DNA from 2 places in the Stenotrophomonas nitritireducens genome. Region 2 is predicted to be linked to the other one. Evidence: predicted binding sites of a transcription regulator. Region 2 holds the regulator's gene; the other holds the start of a gene.
The links. Region 2 encodes FliA, which starts transcription of late flagellar genes. Its sites were predicted from a motif close to TAAAGTTTNNCNNNCNNNGGCCGATAA; they were not measured.

Region 1 (9,740 bases), 2.0 Mb from region 2:
GGGCTTTACCGGTAGAGCTTCTGCCGAGCATGGCTCGGCACTACGCACTAGCCGGGCTGGTACAGCGCCCGCGCATTGGCAATCACCAGCCGCACAAGCGCGCGGTCGGTATGCCGCGATATCGCTTGCGCGCCGAGCAGTATGGCCTGCGCATGCAGCGCTGCCGGCACGTCGTAGTGCACGCCGCTGGGGCGGTTCTGGAAGGCCCTGCGTGGAATCCCGAGCTGCTGCGCCAGCGCATGCAGCTCGGGCAAGGTGTCGGCCATCAGATGCGCCCAGCGCTCACCGCGCCAGGGATGTACCGCATCGTCGATATAGACCGTCACGGCAGGCCCTGGGCTCAGGCCTTGGGCTTGTCGTCGGCGTCGACTTCAGCGTCCGGCACTTCTTCGGCAATGGCGACGGCGTCGTCAGTCACGTCAGTGGCTTCTTCGCCTTCGATGCCTTCGAATTCGGAAACCAGCCCGGCCAGATAGTCGTCGGCGGTCTTGCCTTCGTCGGCGGCCAGGTCGTCGATCATCTGCTGCAGCGCTGCGGAGTATTCCAGGGTGACCTTGCGGCCTTCCTTCTCCTGCACATTGGCCAGGTGCTTGAGCATGGCCAGCATCGGCACCGGGTTGTCGGCATTGCCCATGGTCTGGCCACCGATGGCCAGCAGCCATTCATTGCCCTGCATGCCGATAGCGGCAACAACCTGGCCTTCTTCATTCACCAGCACAGCGTGGTTCTGCACCTGCTGCTGGCCGTTGAGACGGGCGAATGGACGGCGCGGGGCCTGCTTCTTGCGCTTGTCGCGCTTGGCTTTGGAGAGCTTGGACATGAGATTCGGCTAGTGGAAAACGATGCCTATTGTAGGCGCCAAGCCGGTTTGGCGTTTGAGAGGGCGGGGCAGGGAGGTTTCATCTTGTGCACCTGGTGCTTAAAGCACCCCTCCCCAACCCTCCCCTTCGCTGCGCGAAAGGGAGGGGGCTGTTCGTGCAGCCCGGCGGAATCTGGACGCAAGCCCGCTTTCGCCCCCTCCCTTTGGCCGCAGGCAAAGGGGAGGGCTGGGGAGGGGTAGCTTCAGGCCGCCGATAGCCGAGAGAACAACAGCCCTCAATCCACCGCCGACGGCACCCCGTCCACTTCCACATCCGCGGTTGCATTGGGCGGCAAGCCCGCTTTCGCCCCCTCCCTTTGGGCAAAGGCCAAAGGGAGGGTTGGGGAGGGGTAGCTTCAGGCCGCCGATCACCGAGATAACAACAGCCCTCAATCCACCGCCGAAGGCACTCCATCCACTTCCAGCTGCGCCGTCGCGTTGGGCGGCAAGGCCAGTGTGGCGGTCTCGTTGAGGGCAGCGGCCTCGGCGTCCTTGGTCATCACCACGATGCTGATGCGACGGTTGATCGGGTTCTGCGGATTGGCCTTGTCGAACAGCGCCGAGGAGGCCAGGCCGACCACACGCGCCACCTTCACTTCTTCCATGCCGCCTTCCAGCAGGGTGCGGCGCGCGGCGTTGGCGCGGTCGGCACTGAGCTCCCAGTTGCCGTAGCCCAGCTGCGTGGAATAGGCGGTGGTGTCGGTATGGCCGGTGATGCTGACGTGGTTGGGCACCTGGTTGATGAAGTGCGACAGCTCCAGCAGGATCGTCTTGGTATACGGCATCAGGCGCGCGCTGCCGAGGTCGAACATCGGCCGGTTCTGCTTGTCCACGATCTGGATGCGCAGGCCTTCGGGGGTGATGTCCAGCAGCAGCTGGTCCTTGAACGGTTCCAGCGCCTGGCTCTTGCTGATTGCTTCCTGCAATTCCTGCTTCAGCGCCTCCAGCCGCTGCCGGTCGCGTTCGCGTTCCTGCACCGGCGTGGGCATCGATTCCTGCTTGTTCTGGAACGGGTCATCGCTGTTGCCACGCGACACGTCGGTGGCGCCGCCCAGCTTGATCATCGACGTACTGGCGCCGCCCGGGCCGGCCATGCCCGGTGCCGGCGTGCTGCTGGTGCCGCTCAGCGGGCTGGGGTTGCGGAAGTACTCGGAAATCGCCGCGCGCTCGGGCCGGGTGGTGGCGGCCATCAGCCACAGCACCAGGAAGAAGGCCATCATCGCGGTGACGAAGTCGGCGTAGGCCACTTTCCACGAGCCGCCGTGATGGCCACCACCCTGGACTTTCTTCACCCGGCGCACGATCACCGTGGGTTTGGCGTTCTCGCTCATATGCGTGGCGCCTTACTTGACCGACTTCAGATGTTGTTCGAACTCGCTGAAACCCGGGCGCAGTGCCGACGGCACGGTCTTGCGGGCGAACTCCAGCGCGATCTTCGGGTTGTAGCCGCGCAGGCAGGCCAGCAGCGCGGTCTTCACCGATTCGTAGATGCGCGCGTCCTGTTCGGCGCGCGCTTCCACCGCAGCGGCCAGCGGGCCGATGAAGCCATAGCCGAGCAGGATGCCGAGGAAGGTGCCGACCAAGGCGCCGGCGACGTGGGCGCCTACTTCCTTGATGTCACCGCCGATCGCGCCCATGGTTATGACGATGCCGAGCACCGCAGCGACGATGCCGAAACCGGGCAGGCCATCGGCCACCTTGTTGAGCACGTGGGCCGGTTCCAGCGCCTCGTGGTGGTGCTTTTCCAGCTCCATTTCCAGCAGCGGTTCCAGCTCGTGCGGCTCGATGTTGGAGCCGATCATCAGGCGCAGGCAGTCGGTGATGAAGTCCAGCAGATGGTGGTCGGCCAGCACCTTGGGGTAGTTGGCGAACACCGCGCTGTCCTGCGGGTTCTCGACATGGTCTTCCAGCGCCATGAAGCCTTCGCGGCGTGCCTTGTTGAGCAGTTCGTAGAGCAGGCTGAGCACGTCCAGATAGTCCTGGCGCTTGTACTGCGGGCCTTTGAACACGCTGACGGTGGCGCGCAGGGTCTGCTTGACGGTCTTGAGCGGGGTGCCGATCAGGAACGCGCCCAGCGCCGCGCCACCGATGATGACCAGTTCGTAGGGCTGCCACAGCGCGGCCAGGCGGCCGTGCGCACCGACGTAACCGCCCAGGACAGCGAAGATGACAACGAGCAGGCCAACGATGATGAGCATGGGAAACAGACGCGGGGATGGGGATATCCCGTTGTCGGCCGCCAGAGCAGAATCTGTAGAGCGCTGCCTTGATGGGCCGGGGGCAGAAAGCCCTGTAGAGCCGAGCCAGGCTCGGCTGAGGCTCTATCGGGAACGCTTCTGCCGAGCATGGCTCGGCACTATGTGCTACGCCGCTGGCTGTGCCTCGGCACCGCCGCGTTGCAGCGGGTCCGGGTAGGGCTGGCCGTTCTCGACGAAACCCAGCGATATCGAATTCAGGCAATGCCGCTCGAAGGTCGGCGGCGGGCCATCCGGAAACACATGGCCGAGGTGGCTGCCGCAGCGTGCACAGACGATCTCGGTGCGGATCATGCCGTGGCTGATGTCACGGATCTCGCGCACATGCGCCGGGTCGAACGGGGCGAAGAAGCTTGGCCAGCCGGTGCCCGAATCAAACTTGGTGCTGGAGCGGAACAGCGGCAGCGCACACAGACGGCAGCAATACACGCCATCGCGCTTGTTATCCAGGAACACGCCGCAGAACGGCGCCTCGGTACCGTGCTGCAGCAGCACGCGCTGTTCGTCGGCGCTGAGGCCGGCAACAAGCGCGTCGCGCTGGGCGTCGCTGGGGGGAGTGAGGTCGAAAGCGGTCATGGGCGGCATCCGTGGGACAGGTATCAATGGTAGGGGCGGGCAGGGTCCAGTCCAAGGGCGCATTCATGCCGGCGCAAGCTGTGCCGGCGCATGCTTTTTGCGTGCAACAACAGGAGGGGCCGATGAAACGGGCGATGTATCTGGTGCTGGCAGTGCTGGCGAGCTGGCCGTTGTTGCTGCAGGCCCAGCTGAAGCAGCCCCCGGCACCGACCGCAACGCGTCCGGTGACCCTGACGCCGTCGCTGCCTCCGCCAACGGTGCCGCGCGAGCAGCAGGAAGAGGTGCTTCCACCGCGTCCGACCATTCCGGCCAAACCGGTGCCGAAGTTCAAACCGATCACGCAACCGCCACAGCGTGCGCGGCCGATCTACGACAGCAAGGGCCAGCCGGCGCCGCATATGCGCCAGACCAGCCCAGGCCGGGTGCTGGATACGCGGACCAATCGTTATTACGACACGGTGCCCAGCGGCATGGGCCAGCAGGTGGTGCCGCCGCCGGCCGGCACGCGCTAGGCAAGCGATTGCCTGTAGTGCCGAACCATGTTCGGCAGGCGTTTGCCCGTGTAGTGCCGAGCCATGCTCGGCAGGGGCATTACCGGTAAGGCTTCTGCCGAGCATGGCTCGGCACTACAGGAGCCGGTATTTGCCGAGCCGGGCATCGTTTACTCGGCGATTGGCAGACAAAGGGTTTCTTTGACTTCTTCCATCACGATGTAGCTCTTGGATTCACGCACATGCGGCAAGGTCAGCAAGGTACTGCCCAGCAGCTTGCGGTAGGAGGCCATCTCATTGATGCGCGCCTTGAGCAGGTAGTCGAAATCGCCGGACATCAAATGGCATTCCAGCACGTTGGGCAGCTTCAGCGCGGCGCGGCGGAATTCCTCGAAGATGTCGCCGGACTTGTAGGCCAGGCTGATCTCCACGAACACCAGCAGGCTGGCCTTGACCGAAGAAGGGTCCAGCCGCGCGTAGTAGCCGGTGATCACGCCTTCGCGTTCCAGCCGGCGCACGCGCTCGGTGCAGGGCGTGGTCGACAGGCCAACGCGCTCGCCCAGCTCGGTGAAGGAGATGCGCCCCTCCTGCTGCAGGATGCGCAGGATCTTGCGGTCGATCTTGTCCAGTTCGCGGCTGCGGGTGGCCATGGCGGCTCTGCTTTTGATGAACGAAACAGGAAATTACCCTGATGGAGTGCATCAATAAAGGTAAAAACACTGGTTGACCCTGAATATACTGCGCCGTTCCTAGCCCCTGCCATCCCATGCGCAGGGAATGATGTGGTCCGGAGAATGAAAATGCGCGTTCTGGTGCTTGGCAGCGGTGTGATCGGCACGACCAGTGCCTGGTATCTACGGCAGGCCGGCTTTGATGTCACCGTGGTTGACCGGCAGCCTGGCCCGGCGCTGGAAACCAGCTTCGCCAATGCCGGCCAGCTGTCGTTCGGCTATACCTCGCCGTGGGCCGCTCCGGGCGTGCCGTTCAAGGCGATCAAGTGGCTGTTCGAGGAACATGCGCCGCTGGCGATCCGCCCGACCGCGGACATCGCCCAGTACCGCTGGCTGTGGCAGATGCTGCGCAACTGCACCTCCGCCCGGTATGCGGTCAACAAAGCGCGCATGGTGCGCGTGTCCGACTACAGCCGCGATTGCATCAACGAGCTGCGCGCGGCCACCGGCATCGATTACGAAGGCCGCCAGCTGGGTACCACCCAGTTGTTCCGCACCCAGCAGCAGTTGGATGCCGCCGCGCAGGACATCGAAGTGCTGCGCGAATACGGTGTGCCCTATGAAGTGCTGGACCGCCAGGGCATTGCCCGGGTCGAACCGGCGCTGGCCGGCAAGACCGAGATGCTGGTCGGCGCACTGCGCCTGCCCGAGGACCAGACCGGCGATTGCCAGCTGTTCACCAACAAGCTGGCGGCATTGGCCGAGGCAGCCGGCGTCGAGTTCCGCTTCGACCAGGACATCGCCTCGATCCAGTCCGATGGCGACCGCATCACCGGCGTGCGCATCAACGGCAAGCTGGAAACCGCCGATCACTATGTGCTCGCGCTGGGCAGTTATTCGCCGCAGTTGCTGGCACCGCTGGGCATGCAGCTGCCGGTGTATCCGTTGAAGGGTTATTCGCTGACCCTGCCGATCACCAATGCGGCAATGGCACCGAACTCGACCATCCTGGACGAGAGCTACAAGATCGCCATCACCCGCTTCGAAGACCGCATCCGCGTCGGCGGCATGGCCGAAGTGGCCGGCTTTGACCTATCGCTGGAACCGCGCCGCCGCGCCACGCTGGAAAAAGTGGTCAAGGATCTGTACCCGGACGGTGGCGACCTGCGCCAGGCCAGCTTCTGGACCGGCCTGCGCCCGGCCACCCCGGACGGCACGCCGGTAATCGGCGCTACGCCGTATCGCAACCTGTTCCTCAATACCGGCCATGGCACCCTGGGCTGGACCATGGCGGCCGGCTCCGGCCGTTACCTGGCCGATCTGATGAGCGGCAAGCAGCCGCAGATCAGCACCGAAGGCTTGGATATCTTCCGTTACGGCAAGGGGCAGCACTGATGCGCCCGGCACAGGCACTGATCGACCTGGAAGCACTGCGCCACAACTATCAGTTGGCGCGACAGCTGGGCGGCGGCAAGGCGCTGGCGATCATCAAGGCCGATGCCTACGGCCACGGCGCCGTGGCCTGCGCACGCGCGCTGCAGGACGAAGCCGATGGTTTTGGCGTGGCCTGCATCGAGGAAGCATTGGAGCTGCGCCAGGCCGGTATCCGTGGCCCGATCCTGCTGATGGAAGGTTTCTTCGACGCGGCTGAGTTGCCGTTGATCGTCGAGCATGATTTCTGGGTAGTGGTAGCGACCTCCTGGCAGCTGGAGGCGGTGGAAGCGTTCAAGACCGATGCCACGCTGCGTATCTGGTTGAAGCTGGACAGCGGCATGCACCGGCTGGGTTTGTCGCCGGAAGAGTTCCGCGATGCGCATGCGCGGCTGAGCGCGCTGCCACAGGTTGGCCCGTTGGTGCTGATGAGCCACCTGGCGCGCGCTGACGAACTGGACAGCAACCGTACCCGCGAGCAGTTGGACGTGTTCAAGCATGCGGTGCAGGGCCTGGCCGGCGAAACCAGCCTGTGCAATTCGCCGGCACTGTTGGGCTGGCCGGATGTGCGCAGCGACTGGGTGCGGCCGGGGCTGATGTTGTACGGCGCCGATCCACTGTATCCGCAGCCCAGCCCGCACGCGGCGCAGCTGCGCCCGGTAATGACCCTGCAGTCGCGGGTGATCGCCGTGCGTGAGTTGGCGGTGGGCGAGCCGCTGGGTTACGGCGCGCGTTTTGTTGCCGAAGCGCCGACCCGCGTCGGCGTAGTGGCGATGGGTTATGCCGATGGCTATCCGCAGTTCGCGCCGAATGGCACGCCGGTATTGATCGATGGCGTGCCGGGCCGGCTGATCGGCCGTGTATCGATGGACATGCTGACCGTGGACCTCACCGACCACCCGCAGGCCGCACGCGGCAGCATCGTGCAGTTGTGGGGCAATGCACCGACCATTTCGGAACTGGCACCGCGCTGCAATACCAGTGCCTACCGGCTGCCATGCAGCCTCAAGCGCACCCCGCGGGTGTACCTATCGCAGTAGCCCTGTAGTGCCGAGCCATGCTCGGCAGGGACTTTACCAGTAGAGATGGATCTGTAGTGCCGAGCCATGCTCGGCAGGGGCTTTACCAGTAGAGATGGATCTGTAGTGCCGAGCCATGCTCGGCAGGGGCATTACCGGTAACGCCCAATGCCGAGCATGGCTCGGCACTACAGGTAACGCAAAAAGGGCCGCGATGCGGCCCTTTTTCAATTCCAATCCGGCAACTGCGGATTACAGCCCGGCAGTAGTGCCATCGTTGCGCAGCTCGCGCCGTACCCAATCGTCGAGCAGGCGCTTCTCGTAACGCAGCGGGTCGGTGTTGCTGGGCAGGCTGCTGTTGAGCAGATAACCGGTATCGGCCAGCTTGCGCTCGCCCTGGTCGATGACCTGGCCGTTGGCATCGGTGAGGGTGAACTGCAGCTCGATCCGTGGCGGATAGATGTCGCGCATGATGCGCACATCGTCCAGACGCGGCCCGTGCCACGGCTCGTAATCGCCGGCACGCTTGATGTCGGTGATGGTCACCTCCAGCTTCTGTCCTTCCGGCAGCTGCTTGCTGGCCTGCTTGCGCAGGTGTTCGGCCAGGGTTTCCACCCAGTTGCCGCGCTGTGCATCCCAGCGGTTGCGGCTGTAGCGCAGCTCGGTGAATTGGGATGGATCGGTCCATTGCACCTGCACCGGGCCTTCCACGCTCAGTGCGCGCGGGGCTTCCGGGGCGGTGACCGTGCGCGGCTTGGCGTCGGCGCCAGCAACGGCCAGCAGGGAGGCCAAGGCAAGTCCGGTGATGGTCAGGGTTTTCATGACGTACTCCTGGGGACTTCGATGACTAAAGTGTGCGGCCGATAGGAATAGGCTGCAATGAGCACGCAACGCTGCGCTGCGGCAGATTGCGCGATGGTTCATCATCACGGGGTGTGGATGGCCCATCACCCAGACTGCTGGACGTCCTCCCCCCCTTTTCTGACGTGAACTGCTTCTTTTCAGACAATGCCTGCTTCCAGCCTGGACTCCCCCCTTTCGATGCTGTCTCTGGATGAAGAGGACCTGGAAAATTCCAGCCTTTATCGGGAGGTATTCAATGCGGTGGGCAGCGGCTTGTGCGTCATCGAGCTGGTGTTTGACGGTGGCGCGGCGGTGGATTTCATCTACCGCAAGGTCAACGGCGGCTTTCAGAAGGTCACCGGGCTGAGCGATGTCACCGGCCGCCGTGCCAGTGAAGTGGTGCCGGCGATGGGCAGCGAATGGTTCGAGGCCTTCGGCCGGGTGGTCAAGGACGGCGGGGTGAGCCAGTTCGAGCGGGAGGTTTCCGACCCGGCACGCTGGTATTCGGTGGAGGCGGTACGCATTGGTGAGCCGGACAAACACCGGGTAGCGGTGTTTCTTTTCGATATCTCCGCGCGCAAACGTATTGAAACTGAGCTGGCCGAAAGCGAGGCGCGCTTCAGCGCCCTGGCCGACGGCCTGCCGATGCCGGTCTGGGTGGTAGGTGACCAGGGCCAGCTGCGTTTCGCCAATACCGCGTTTTTCACCTTCTTCGGGCTGCATGCCGATCAGGACCTGGGCACCAATCCCTGGCAGCGGCTGTTGCACCCGGATGAGCAGGTTTCGTTCGGCTTCAAGTTGCAGGCCGCCTTGAGCGAGCGTACCGAGCTGCACACCAATACCCGCATGCGCCGCCACGATGGCCAATGGCGCTGGTTGGAAATGAACGCAGTGCCGCGTTTTTCCGCCGATGGGCGTTTCATCGGCCTGGCCGGCAACAGCTCGGACATCACCGAGCGGCGCGAGATCGAAATGGCCCGCGAGGACCTGCTCACCGCCGAACGCGTGGCGCGCAACGCAGCCGAGGGCATGGCGCGCATGAAGGACGAGTTCCTGGCCACGCTGTCGCACGAACTGCGCACCCCGCTGACCACGGTGCTGGGCTGGAGTGAGCTGCTGCTGCAGCGGATGGAGCCTGATCACCCGATGCGGCGTGGCATGGAGGTGATCGCCAGCAGCGCGATGACCCAGAAGAACCTGATGTCGGACATGCTCGACCTGAGCAGCATGCTGCTGGGCAAGGTGCAGCTGGAAGTGGAAGTACTGGACCTGGCCGAGCAGGTGCGTGAAGCCGTGCGTGCCCAGGAACTGGTGGTCGAGGGCAAGGCGCAGACGCTGAGCGTGCAGCTGCCCGAGCTGCCGCAGCCGGTCCTGGCCGACGCCACGCGCCTGCAGCAGATCCTGGGCAACCTGCTGTCCAACGCGATCAAGTTCACCCCGGTCGAAGGGCGGATCGAGGTCAGCCTGCTGCAGGAAGCTGGCCACCTGGTGGTGCAGATCAAGGATGACGGTGACGGCATCGCGCCGGAGTTCCTTGAACACCTGTTCAGCCGTTTCAGCCAGGCCGACAGCACCACCACCCGTCGCCATGGTGG
Region 2 (9,740 bases):
CTGGTCAAATCGCTGCTGCGCGTGGTCTTTGTGGGCACTGCCGCCGGCCTGTGCATCTGGCACGGTGTGGATGCCCTGCGCGGGCTACTGCATCTGCCGCTGGAAAGCGCCATCGGCCGCGGCCTGGGTTTCACCCTCAAGCTCCTGCTGGCCACCGCCGGCGCCATGGCGCTGCTGGCCGCCATCGATGCGCCGTACCAGAAGTGGAACTGGCTGCGGAAGCTGAAGATGACCCGCGAAGAGCTGCGCCGCGAGATGAAGGAAAGCGAGGGCAGCCCCGAGGTCAAGGGCCGCATCCGGCAGATGCAGATGCAGCTGTCGCAGCGCCGGATGAACGAGGCCGTGCCTACCGCCGACGTGGTCCTGGTCAACCCCACACACTATGCGGTTGCCCTCAAGTACGAGAGCGGGCGCATGAACGCCCCCACGGTGGTCGCCCGCGGTGTCGATGAAATGGCCCTGCGCATCCGCCAGGTGGCCGACGGCAACAAGGTCGCCATCGTCTCGGCACCGCCTTTGGCACGGGCCTTGTATCGGGAAAGCCAACTTGGCAAGGAAATCCCCGTGAGACTGTATTCGGCTGTTGCCCTTGTCCTGTCCTATGTCTACCAGCTGCGCCAATGGCGCACCGGCCCGATGCCGCAGATGGCGTCCATCGATATCGATGAATTCGGCAAGGGAGACGCCCGATGAGCAGCCAGACTTCCGGCTTCTCCGCACGCCGCGCACTGGACATGCTGCGCCACGGGCTGGGCGCGCCGTTGATCGTGCTGGCACTGCTGGCAATGGTGGTGGTGCCCCTGGCCGCGCCGGTGCTGGACGCGCTGTTCACCCTCAACATCGCCATCTCGATGCTGGTGCTGCTGGCCGTGGTGTATGTGCGGCGGCCACTGGATTTCACCATCTTCCCGATCGTGTTGCTGGTCACCACGATGCTGCGGCTGGCGCTGAACGTGGCCTCGACCCGGGTGATCCTGCTCAACGGCCAGAACGGGCATGACGCCGCCGGCAAGGTGATCGCCGCGTTCGGCGAGTTCGTGATCGGTGGCAACTATGCGGTCGGCATCGTGGTGTTCGCCATCCTGACCATCATCAACTTCGTGGTCATCACCAAGGGTGCCGGGCGCGTGTCGGAAGTGACCGCGCGTTTCATCCTGGACGCCATGCCCGGCAAGCAGATGGCGATCGACGCCGACCTCAACGCCGGTTTGCTGACGCGTGAAGAAGCCAAGCTGCGCCGCGAAGAAGTGCGCGAGGAAGCCGACTTCTACGGCGCGATGGACGGCGCCAGCAAGTTCATCCGTGGCGATGCCATCGCCGGCATCCTGATTCTTTTCATCAACATGCTCGGCGGCCTGGCCGTGGGCGTGCTGCAGCATGACATGGCCTTCGGTGACGCTGCCGCCACGTATACGCTGCTGTCGATCGGTGACGGTCTGGTGGCGCAGCTGCCGGCCCTGCTGGTCTCCAGCGCCGTGGCCATGCTGGTCACCCGTGCCTCGCGCTCGCAGGATATGAGCGAGGCGATGATGGGCCAGGTGTTCGGCCAGTACCGCGCACTTGCCATCACCGCCGGCATCATCGGCCTGGTCGGCCTGGTGCCGGGCATGCCCAACCTTGCCTTCCTCAGCCTGGCAGTGATTCTGGGCTTCATTGCCTGGAAACTGTGGAAACGTGAAACCAGCGCTGCTGCCAACGCGGCAGCCAGCGCCACTGCGGCCACCGAAGGCGGCATGAACGCACTGGGCCAGCCGCAACCGGCCCCGACCGCCGAACTGACCTGGGACGAACTGCGGCCGGTGGACCCGTTGGGCCTGGAAGTCGGTTACCGGCTGATTCCGCTGGTGGACAAGACCCAAGGCGGCGAACTGATGGCGCGGATCAAGGGCGTGCGCCGCAAGCTCACCCAGGACATGGGCTTCCTGATCCCGCCGGTGCATATCCGCGACAACCTGGAACTGCCGGCCACCCATTACCGCCTGCTGATCCATGGCGTGCCGGTCAGTACCGCTGACATCCACCCGGATCGCGAGCTCGCACTGGACCCGGGCAGCGCCATGGGCAAGCTTGACGGCATCGCCGGCAAGGACCCGGCGTTCGGCCTGGATGCCACCTGGATCCAGCCGCACCAGCGCGCCCACGCCGAATCGCTGGGTTACACCGTGGTCGACCCGGCTACGGTTGTGGCCACCCATCTGTCGCACCTGATCCGCGAGCACGCGCCGGAACTGCTGGGCCACGAGGAAGTGCAGCAGCTGCTGGCCACCCTGGCCAAGAGCGCGCCCAAGCTGGCCGAAGACCTCTCGCCCAAGGCATTGCCGCTGTCCACCGTGGCGCGCGTGCTGCAGAACCTGCTGGTCGAACGCATCCCGATCCGCCAGCTGCGCAAGATCGCCGAGGCGCTGGTCGAAGCCGCACCAGTCACTCAGGATCCGGCCGCGCTCACCGCCGCAGTACGCAACACCCTGGGCCGCTTCATCGTGCAGGAAATCGCCGGCTCCTCGCCGGAGCTGCCGGTGTTCACCCTCAACCCGCAATTGGAACGGGTCTTGCAGGAGTCAACACAAGGCAATGGTGCCGCACTGGAACCCGGTCTCGCCGAACGCCTCCACCAGAGTCTTGCCGAATGTGTCGGCAAGCAGGAGGCCCGCAACGAGCCTGCGGTTGTGCTGGTACCGGCCCCGGTCCGCGCCGCGCTGGCGCGCCTGGTCCGCCACAGCGTTCCCTCGCTGTCGGTCCTGGCCTACAGCGAAGTGCCGGAAGACAAACGCCTGAAGCTGGTCGGCACGATCAGCTGAGGCACGCCGAAAACCGACGCCGGCCGCCCAGCCGGCGACGGAAACCAGACACCAGCTGCAGCCCGCACCCATTCCGCAAGAAGGAGCCCGCCACGCCATGTATGACATCGCCAACGCCCCTCCTTCACCGCAACCCCACTCCCGGTACCAAAGCATGAAGATCAAACGTTTCGTCGCCGCTGACATGCGCACCGCCATGAACCTCGTGCGCAAAGAACACGGTCCCGATGCCGTGATCCTGTCCAATCGACGGATCGAGGAAGGTGTCGAGATCGTGGCGGCCGCACACTACGACGAAACCGCGGTACAGCAGGCATTGGAAGCGACCCGCCCGGCCCCGCCGGCACCGGCCAAGCCGCGCAGTGCCGCCGAAGCCATCATGGCCGCGATGACCCGCCGCAAGACGCCGGAGCCGGAACCGGTCACCGCCACCACCTCGGCCGTCGCCGCACTGGCGCGCTCGGCGGTGGGCGCTACCGGCCGCTCCATCGACAGCAGCGTTGACCTGGCACCGGGCAGCCGCTTCGCCGGCCTGCTGCGCTCGGCTGAGGTTGAACCGGCCGCACCGCGCCAGCCAGCCGTCGCACAGAGCCTGTTTGCCACCCAGCCGGCCAGCGCCGACGAACTGCCGGTGGTGCCGGCATTCCGTCCTGCCGGCAGCGGCGCCGCCATCGCACCGCTTGCGCCGGCACCGGTCGCAGCCAGCACCGCGCAGGCCAGCTTTGCCGACGCCATTGCCGCCGTCACCATCGCACCGCCGGCACCGGTTGAGCGTGCCCGCTTCGTGATCGATCCGCCGCTGCCCGAGCCGACCCGCGCGCCGCCCGTCGCCGCACCGGCCTTGCCGGCTGCGGCCGCGATGCACGCCCCATCCAGCGATGCCCTGGTTGCAGCCGCCGCCGTTGCGCCAGTGGCAGCTCCCGTTACCGTGGTGGAACCCGCCCAGCCGCTGCATGCGACCATGCAGCCTGGCGCGCCGGTTGCGGCAGCTGCCACTGCAGCACTGAGTCCCGTGCCGACCAGTCCGGCCGTGGCCGCCCGCGACAACGAACAACTCAGCCAGCTGCGCCAGGAAGTGGCCGGCATGCGCCACCTGATCGAGCGCGAGATGAACCGCTTCACCGACGAACGCCTGCGTGGCAGCGCGGTGCGCGCCAATGCGCTGGACCTGATGGATGAGTACGGCTTCGACGCCGGCCTCGCCCGCGACGTCGCCACCCAGATTCCGGCCGACATTGATCCCAGCCGTGCCCGCGGCCTGATGCTGGGGCTGATTTCCAAGAAGCTGCCGATTGCCCCGGTCGACCCGATGGAAACCGGTGGCATCATCGCCCTGGTTGGCCCCACCGGCGCCGGCAAGACCACCACCATCGCCAAGCTGGCCTCGCGTTTTGCCGAAGCCCATGCCGCCCGCGACGTAGCCCTGGTCACCACCGATACCCAGCGCATCGGCGCCCGCGAGCAGCTCTACGGCTTTGGCCGCCAGCTCGGCATCGCCGTGCACGAGGCCAACAGCGGCACCGATCTGAACCAGCTGCTGCAGAAACTGGCCGACTACAAGCTGGTGCTGATCGACACCGCCGGCCTGGGCCAGCGCGACCGCGCCCTCACCGCCCAGCTGCAGTGGCTGCGCGCCGCCGGCCAGATCCGCACCCTGCTGGTGCTGCCCGCCAACACCGCCTTCCAGGACATGGACGAAGTGGTGCGCCGCTTCAGCGCCGCCAATCCGCAGGGCGTGGTGCTGACCAAGCTGGACGAGACCGGCCGCTTCGGTTCGGCCCTGTCGGTGGCGGTCGATCACCGCCTGCCGATCACCTGGGTGACCGACGGCCAGGACGTCCCGGAAGACCTTTATCGGGCCTCTGCCGCAAATCTCGTACTTCGCCTTGAAGATTTGCGCCGCGCGGCCGATATGCCCTGCAACCCGGAGTTGAACAATGCAGTCGCGTGAGTACGCCAAGCTGACCAACACCTTCCCGCTGTCGGCGACCCGACACGAACCGGCCGGCCCGGTACGCACCATCGCGGTGACCGGCGGCAAGGGCGGTGTGGGCAAAACCAATGTCTCGGCCAATCTGGCCGTGGCACTGGCGGGCATGGGCAAACGTACGCTGCTGCTGGACGCCGACCTGGGCCTGGCCAACATCGACGTGGTCCTGGGCCTGCAGCCCAAGCACACCCTGGCCGACCTGGTCGCCGGGCGCGCGACGCTGGAAGAAGTCATCATCGAAGGCCCGAACGGCGTGCTGGTGGTGCCGGCCGCGTCCGGCCGCCGGCACATGGCTGAACTTCAGCCGGCCGAGCATGTCGGCCTGGTCAATGTGTTCTCCGAGCTCGAGCGCGACCTCGACGTGATGATCATCGACACCGCCGCCGGCATCACCGACAGCGTGTTGACGTTCTGCCAGGCCGCGCAGGACACCGTGGTGGTGGTCTGTGACGAGCCGGCCTCCATCACCGACGCCTACGCACTGATCAAGGTGCTCTCGCGCGAGCGCGGCGTGGACCGCATCCAGGTCGTGGCCAACATGGTCCGCGACCCGAACGAAGGCCGCGCCCTGTACGAAAAGCTGGTGCGGGTCTGCGAGAAATTCCTGATCGATGTCTCGCTGAACTACCTGGGCTGCGTGCCACAGGACGACTGGCTGCGGCTGTCGGTGCAGCGCCAGCAGCCGGTGGTCAAGCTCTACCCTTCCGCGCCAGCCTCGCTGGCCATCAACGAAATCGCCCGTCGCACCGCGCGCTGGCAAGCCCCAACCGCCCCGCGCGGCGGCGTTGAGTTCTTCCTGGAACGCATCATCCAGCAGAAGGTGAAGGCATGAACAATGCAGCCGCCCAATACCGGGAGGTCCAGCGCAGCGCGGCCAACGACTGCATCGCCCGCCACGCCGACCTGGTCCGCCGCATCGCCCACCACCTGGCCGCGCGCCTGCCGGCCAGCGTCGAGGTCGACGACCTGATCCAGGCCGGCATGATGGGCCTGATCGAAGCCTCGCGCAGCTACGACGCCGAACAGGGCGCCTCGTTCGAAACCTATGCCTCGATCCGCATCCGCGGCTCGATGATCGATGAGATCCGCCGTGGCGACTGGGTGCCGCGCTCGGTGCACCGCCGTGCCCGTGACGCTGCTGCCACCATCCGCCGCCTGGAGCAGAGCACCGGTCGTTCGGCCAGCGCCAGCGAAGTGGCTGAAGCAATGGAGCTGCCGCTGCCTGATTACATGCGGCTGGTCGAAGACGCCTCGCGCGGCCAGGTGCTGAGCCTGGAGTCGCGCATCGAAGACCAGGGCGAACTGGATACCCCGACCACAGGCGGCCCCAATCCGCAGCAGGTGTTGGAGCGCAGCCAGTTCGGTGCCGAGCTGGGCAAGGCCATCGGCCAGCTGCCCGAGCGCGAACAGCTGGTGCTGTCGCTGTACTACGAGCAGGAATTGAACCTGAAGGAAATCGGCGCGGTATTGGGCGTAAGCGAATCCCGCGTCTGTCAGATCCACGGCCAAGCCATGCTGCGCCTGCGCGGGCGGCTGAAGATTTTCGAGGCGGCCGACGCCGGCCTCGAGGAACCATGAAGAGGAAAGTCTTTTGAACAAGAACATGCGCATCCTGATCGTTGACGACTTCTCGACGATGCGTCGCATCGTCAAGAACCTGCTCGGCGACCTGGGCTTCACCAATACCGCCGAAGCCGAGGACGGGCATGCCGCGCTGTCGCTGCTGCAGAGCCAGTCCTTCGATTTCGTGGTCACCGACTGGAACATGCCGGTGATGACCGGCATCGAGCTGCTCAAGGCGATCCGCAACGACGCCAAGCTCAAGACCCTGCCGGTATTGATGGTCACCGCTGAAGCCAAGCGCGAGCAGATCATCGAGGCCGCACAGAGCGGCGTGAACGGCTACATCATCAAACCGTTCACCGCACAGACGCTGGAAGAAAAGCTCGGCAAGATTTTCGAACGCCTGGCAGCGAGCGCCTGATGGACGGCCTCGGGGAAGCCCTGAACGACAAATCGGCCCTGGTGCAACGCCTGCAGGACGCACTTGCCGCACTGGAAAGCGGTGACGAGCCCGGCTGGCGCCGGGAAATCGACGCGCTGGCCGCCTTGCGCACCCAGCCGATGATGTCCGGCCTGGGCCGGCTTGCGCGCGAGTTGGGCCAGGCACTGGGCGAACTGCCCAGCGTGCCCAGTGAAGCCGGCGAGCTGGACGACGCCTGCGCGCGCCTGGACCACGTGGTGGAAATGACCGAGCAGGCCACCCACCGCACCCTGGACCTGGCCGAGGAATGCCGTGCGCTGACCGAACGCCTGCGTGCCGACGGGCTCAATGCCGATCAGGGCGAAATCCTCGAACGCATCCGCCACAACCTCACCGAGGTAGCACTGACCCAGAGCTACCAGGACCTGACCGGGCAGATCATCCGTCGCGTGGTCGGCATCGTCCGCCGCGTGCATGAAGGTTTTGGTGCGCTCGGTCTGCCGCCCCCGGAAGAAGACGCCCGCAACCAGGGCTTGGCCGGCCCAGCCGTCAACGGTCTGGACCGCCATGCCGTCTCGCAGGTCGATGCCGACGACCTGCTCTCGGACCTGGGGCTGTAAGCCATGAGTGCTTTTGCCGACGACATCGCCGCCGACTTCATCCTCGAAGCGCAGGAGATCCTGGATCGCCTCGGCGAGCAGCTGGTGACGCTGGAACAGGCGCCCCACGATAGCGAGCAGCTCAACGCCGTGTTCCGCGGCTTCCACACACTCAAAGGTGGCGCCGGTTTTCTGGCGATCCATCCGATGGTGGAGCTGTGCCACGCCGCCGAGGAAACCCTGGGCATGGCCCGCGCCGGCAAGGCCGAACTGCTGGCGCATCATTTCGATGCCGCCCAGCAATCGCTGGACTGGCTGCAGGCCATGCTCGATGCGGTGTCCTCCGGCACCGATCCGGAGCATGCACCGGCCGCGCTGATCGCACAGTTCGATGTCGGCAACGCGCCGGTGGTGGCAGCCGCCCCGGTTGCCGCCGCAGCCAGCGACAGCGAGCTGATCAGCGAAGACGAATTCGAAGCGTTGCTCAATGAACTGCATGGCAGCGGCACGCCCGGCGCCCAGCCCATCACGGCCAAGGCCGACGACGGGCTGATCGACGAAGACGAATTTGAAGCACTGCTCGACAAGCTTCACGGCGGTGCCGCACCTGGCGCCGTCGCCTTGCAGGCCGCGCCTGCTGTAACCCCCGCGCCCGCGCCGATAGCAGCGCCACCGCGCGCTGCTGTCCCGGCTCGCCCTGCTGCGGCGGCCGCCAAACCAGCAGCTGCCAAAGCCGCCGAGCCCGAGCACACCGTACGCGTCGACACCAAACGCCTGGACGCCATCGTCAACCTGATCGGCGAGCTGGTGCTGGCGCGCAATCGGCTAAAGACCCTGCGCACCCGCCTGAAGGACGAGGAACTGGACCGCGCTGTGTCCACCCTGGATATCGCCACCGCACGCCTGCAGTCGGCGGTCATGCGTACCCGCATGCAACCGGTCGGCAAGGTGTTCTCGCGCTTTCCGAAGGTCGCCCGCGATGTCGCCCGCTCGCTGCAGAAAGAGGTCGACCTGGAATTGATCGGCGCCGATACCGAGCTGGACCGCAACCTGGTCGAAGCGCTGGCCGACCCGCTGGTGCACCTGGTGCGCAATGCCATCGACCATGGCGTGGAATCGCCTGAGCTGCGCGAAGCACAGGGCAAGCCCCGGATGGGCCGGGTGCGCCTGTCCGCACAGCAGGAAGGCGACTACGTCAGTATCGAAGTACAGGACGATGGCGCCGGCATCGATCCGGAGCGCCTGCGCGCCAAGGCCCGCGACAAGGGCCTGATCGATCCCGAAGCCGCCGCCCGCCTGACCAGCGAAGAATGCCTGCACCTGGTGTTCCTGCCCGGTTTTTCGACCAAGCAGGAAGTCACCGACATCTCCGGCCGTGGCGTCGGCATGGACGTGGTGCAGTCACGCATCCGCGAACTCAGCGGCCAGATCCAGATCCAATCGGAACTGGGCCGTGGCAGTCGCTTCCTGATCCGCGTGCCGCTGACCCTGGCGATCCTGCCCACCCTGCTGGTGCAGGCCGGCGAGGATGTCTACGCCCTGCCGCTGGCCCGGGTAATGGAAGTGCTGCATGCGCCGGCCACCTCATTGGGCTGGTTCGACGGCCGCGCCGTGCTGGACCGCAAATCCCACACCCTGGCATTGCTGGACCTGCGCCAGTGGCTGGGGGTCAGCCCGGCACCTTCGACGCTGCTCACCATCGTCGTGCTGCAGATGGGCGAGGCCCGTTTCGGGCTGGTGGTGGACCAGGTACGTGGCCGCGAGGAAGTGGTGATCAAACCGCTGCCACGCGCGCTGCGCGGACTCAACGGCTATGCCGGCGCCACCCTGATCGGTGACGGCCGCATGGCCTTGATCCTGGACGTGGATGGGCTGCGCGGGGGGCAAGGGTGAGCGATGCAGACGCAAGCCGTCCGCAACCCCTGCAATCTCGCAATCCAACTGGGGCCACGATCCCGACTGTCCCCTCTCCCGCCTGCGGGAGAGGGCGCCCCGCGAAGACGGGGCGGGTGAGGGGCGCTTTTAGTTTCTAAAGCTTGAAGCTGCCCTCACCCCAACCCCTCTCCCGCTGCCGCAGGAGAGGGGCTTAAGCAAAGCCTCGCCGATTCAAGACTGCTCCAACACCGCCCTCACCCCAACCCCTCTCCCGCGTGCGGGAGAGGGGCTCAAGCAAAGCCCCCGATTCAAGACCGCTCCAACCAGGCCGATATACGCACCATGGACCGACTCAGCATCATTGGACTTTTCCTCGCCCTCGCCTCGCTGGTGGGTGGCAGCATCCTCAAAGGCGCCGGCCTGTCCTCGCTGTGGTCACCGGCTGCGTTCGTGATTGTGATCATCGGCACCCTGGCGGCCATCCTGCTGCACAC

Region 1: a site for FliA is predicted at 3,089-3,115, ahead of motA (flagellar motor stator protein MotA). Genes of this name have one in related genera too.

The regions. Positions count from the first base shown of each region.
Region 1 covers NZ_CP016756.1:1,684,552-1,694,291, reverse strand. Annotated here, with positions in the region: gene BCV67_RS07250 (DUF4031 domain-containing protein) at 48-326, opposite strand; gene BCV67_RS07245 (hypothetical protein) at 341-820, opposite strand; gene motB (flagellar motor protein MotB) at 1,249-2,190, opposite strand; gene motA (flagellar motor stator protein MotA) at 2,203-3,057, opposite strand; gene msrB (peptide-methionine (R)-S-oxide reductase MsrB) at 3,223-3,690, opposite strand; gene BCV67_RS07225 (hypothetical protein) at 3,813-4,202, shown strand; gene BCV67_RS07220 (winged helix-turn-helix transcriptional regulator) at 4,352-4,831, opposite strand; gene BCV67_RS07215 (D-amino acid dehydrogenase) at 4,982-6,247, shown strand; gene alr (alanine racemase) at 6,247-7,323, shown strand; gene BCV67_RS07205 (DUF3016 domain-containing protein) at 7,555-8,124, opposite strand; gene BCV67_RS07200 (ATP-binding response regulator) at 8,344-9,740, shown strand, end outside.
Region 2 covers NZ_CP016756.1:4,266,782-4,276,521, reverse strand. Annotated here, with positions in the region: gene flhB (flagellar biosynthesis protein FlhB) at 1-693, shown strand, start outside; gene flhA (flagellar biosynthesis protein FlhA) at 690-2,798, shown strand; gene flhF (flagellar biosynthesis protein FlhF) at 2,953-4,749, shown strand; gene BCV67_RS18250 (MinD/ParA family ATP-binding protein) at 4,736-5,620, shown strand; gene BCV67_RS18245 (RNA polymerase sigma factor FliA) at 5,617-6,366, shown strand; gene cheY (chemotaxis response regulator CheY) at 6,380-6,772, shown strand; gene BCV67_RS18235 (protein phosphatase CheZ) at 6,772-7,392, shown strand; gene BCV67_RS18230 (chemotaxis protein CheA) at 7,396-9,264, shown strand; gene BCV67_RS18225 (flagellar motor protein) at 9,589-9,740, shown strand, end outside.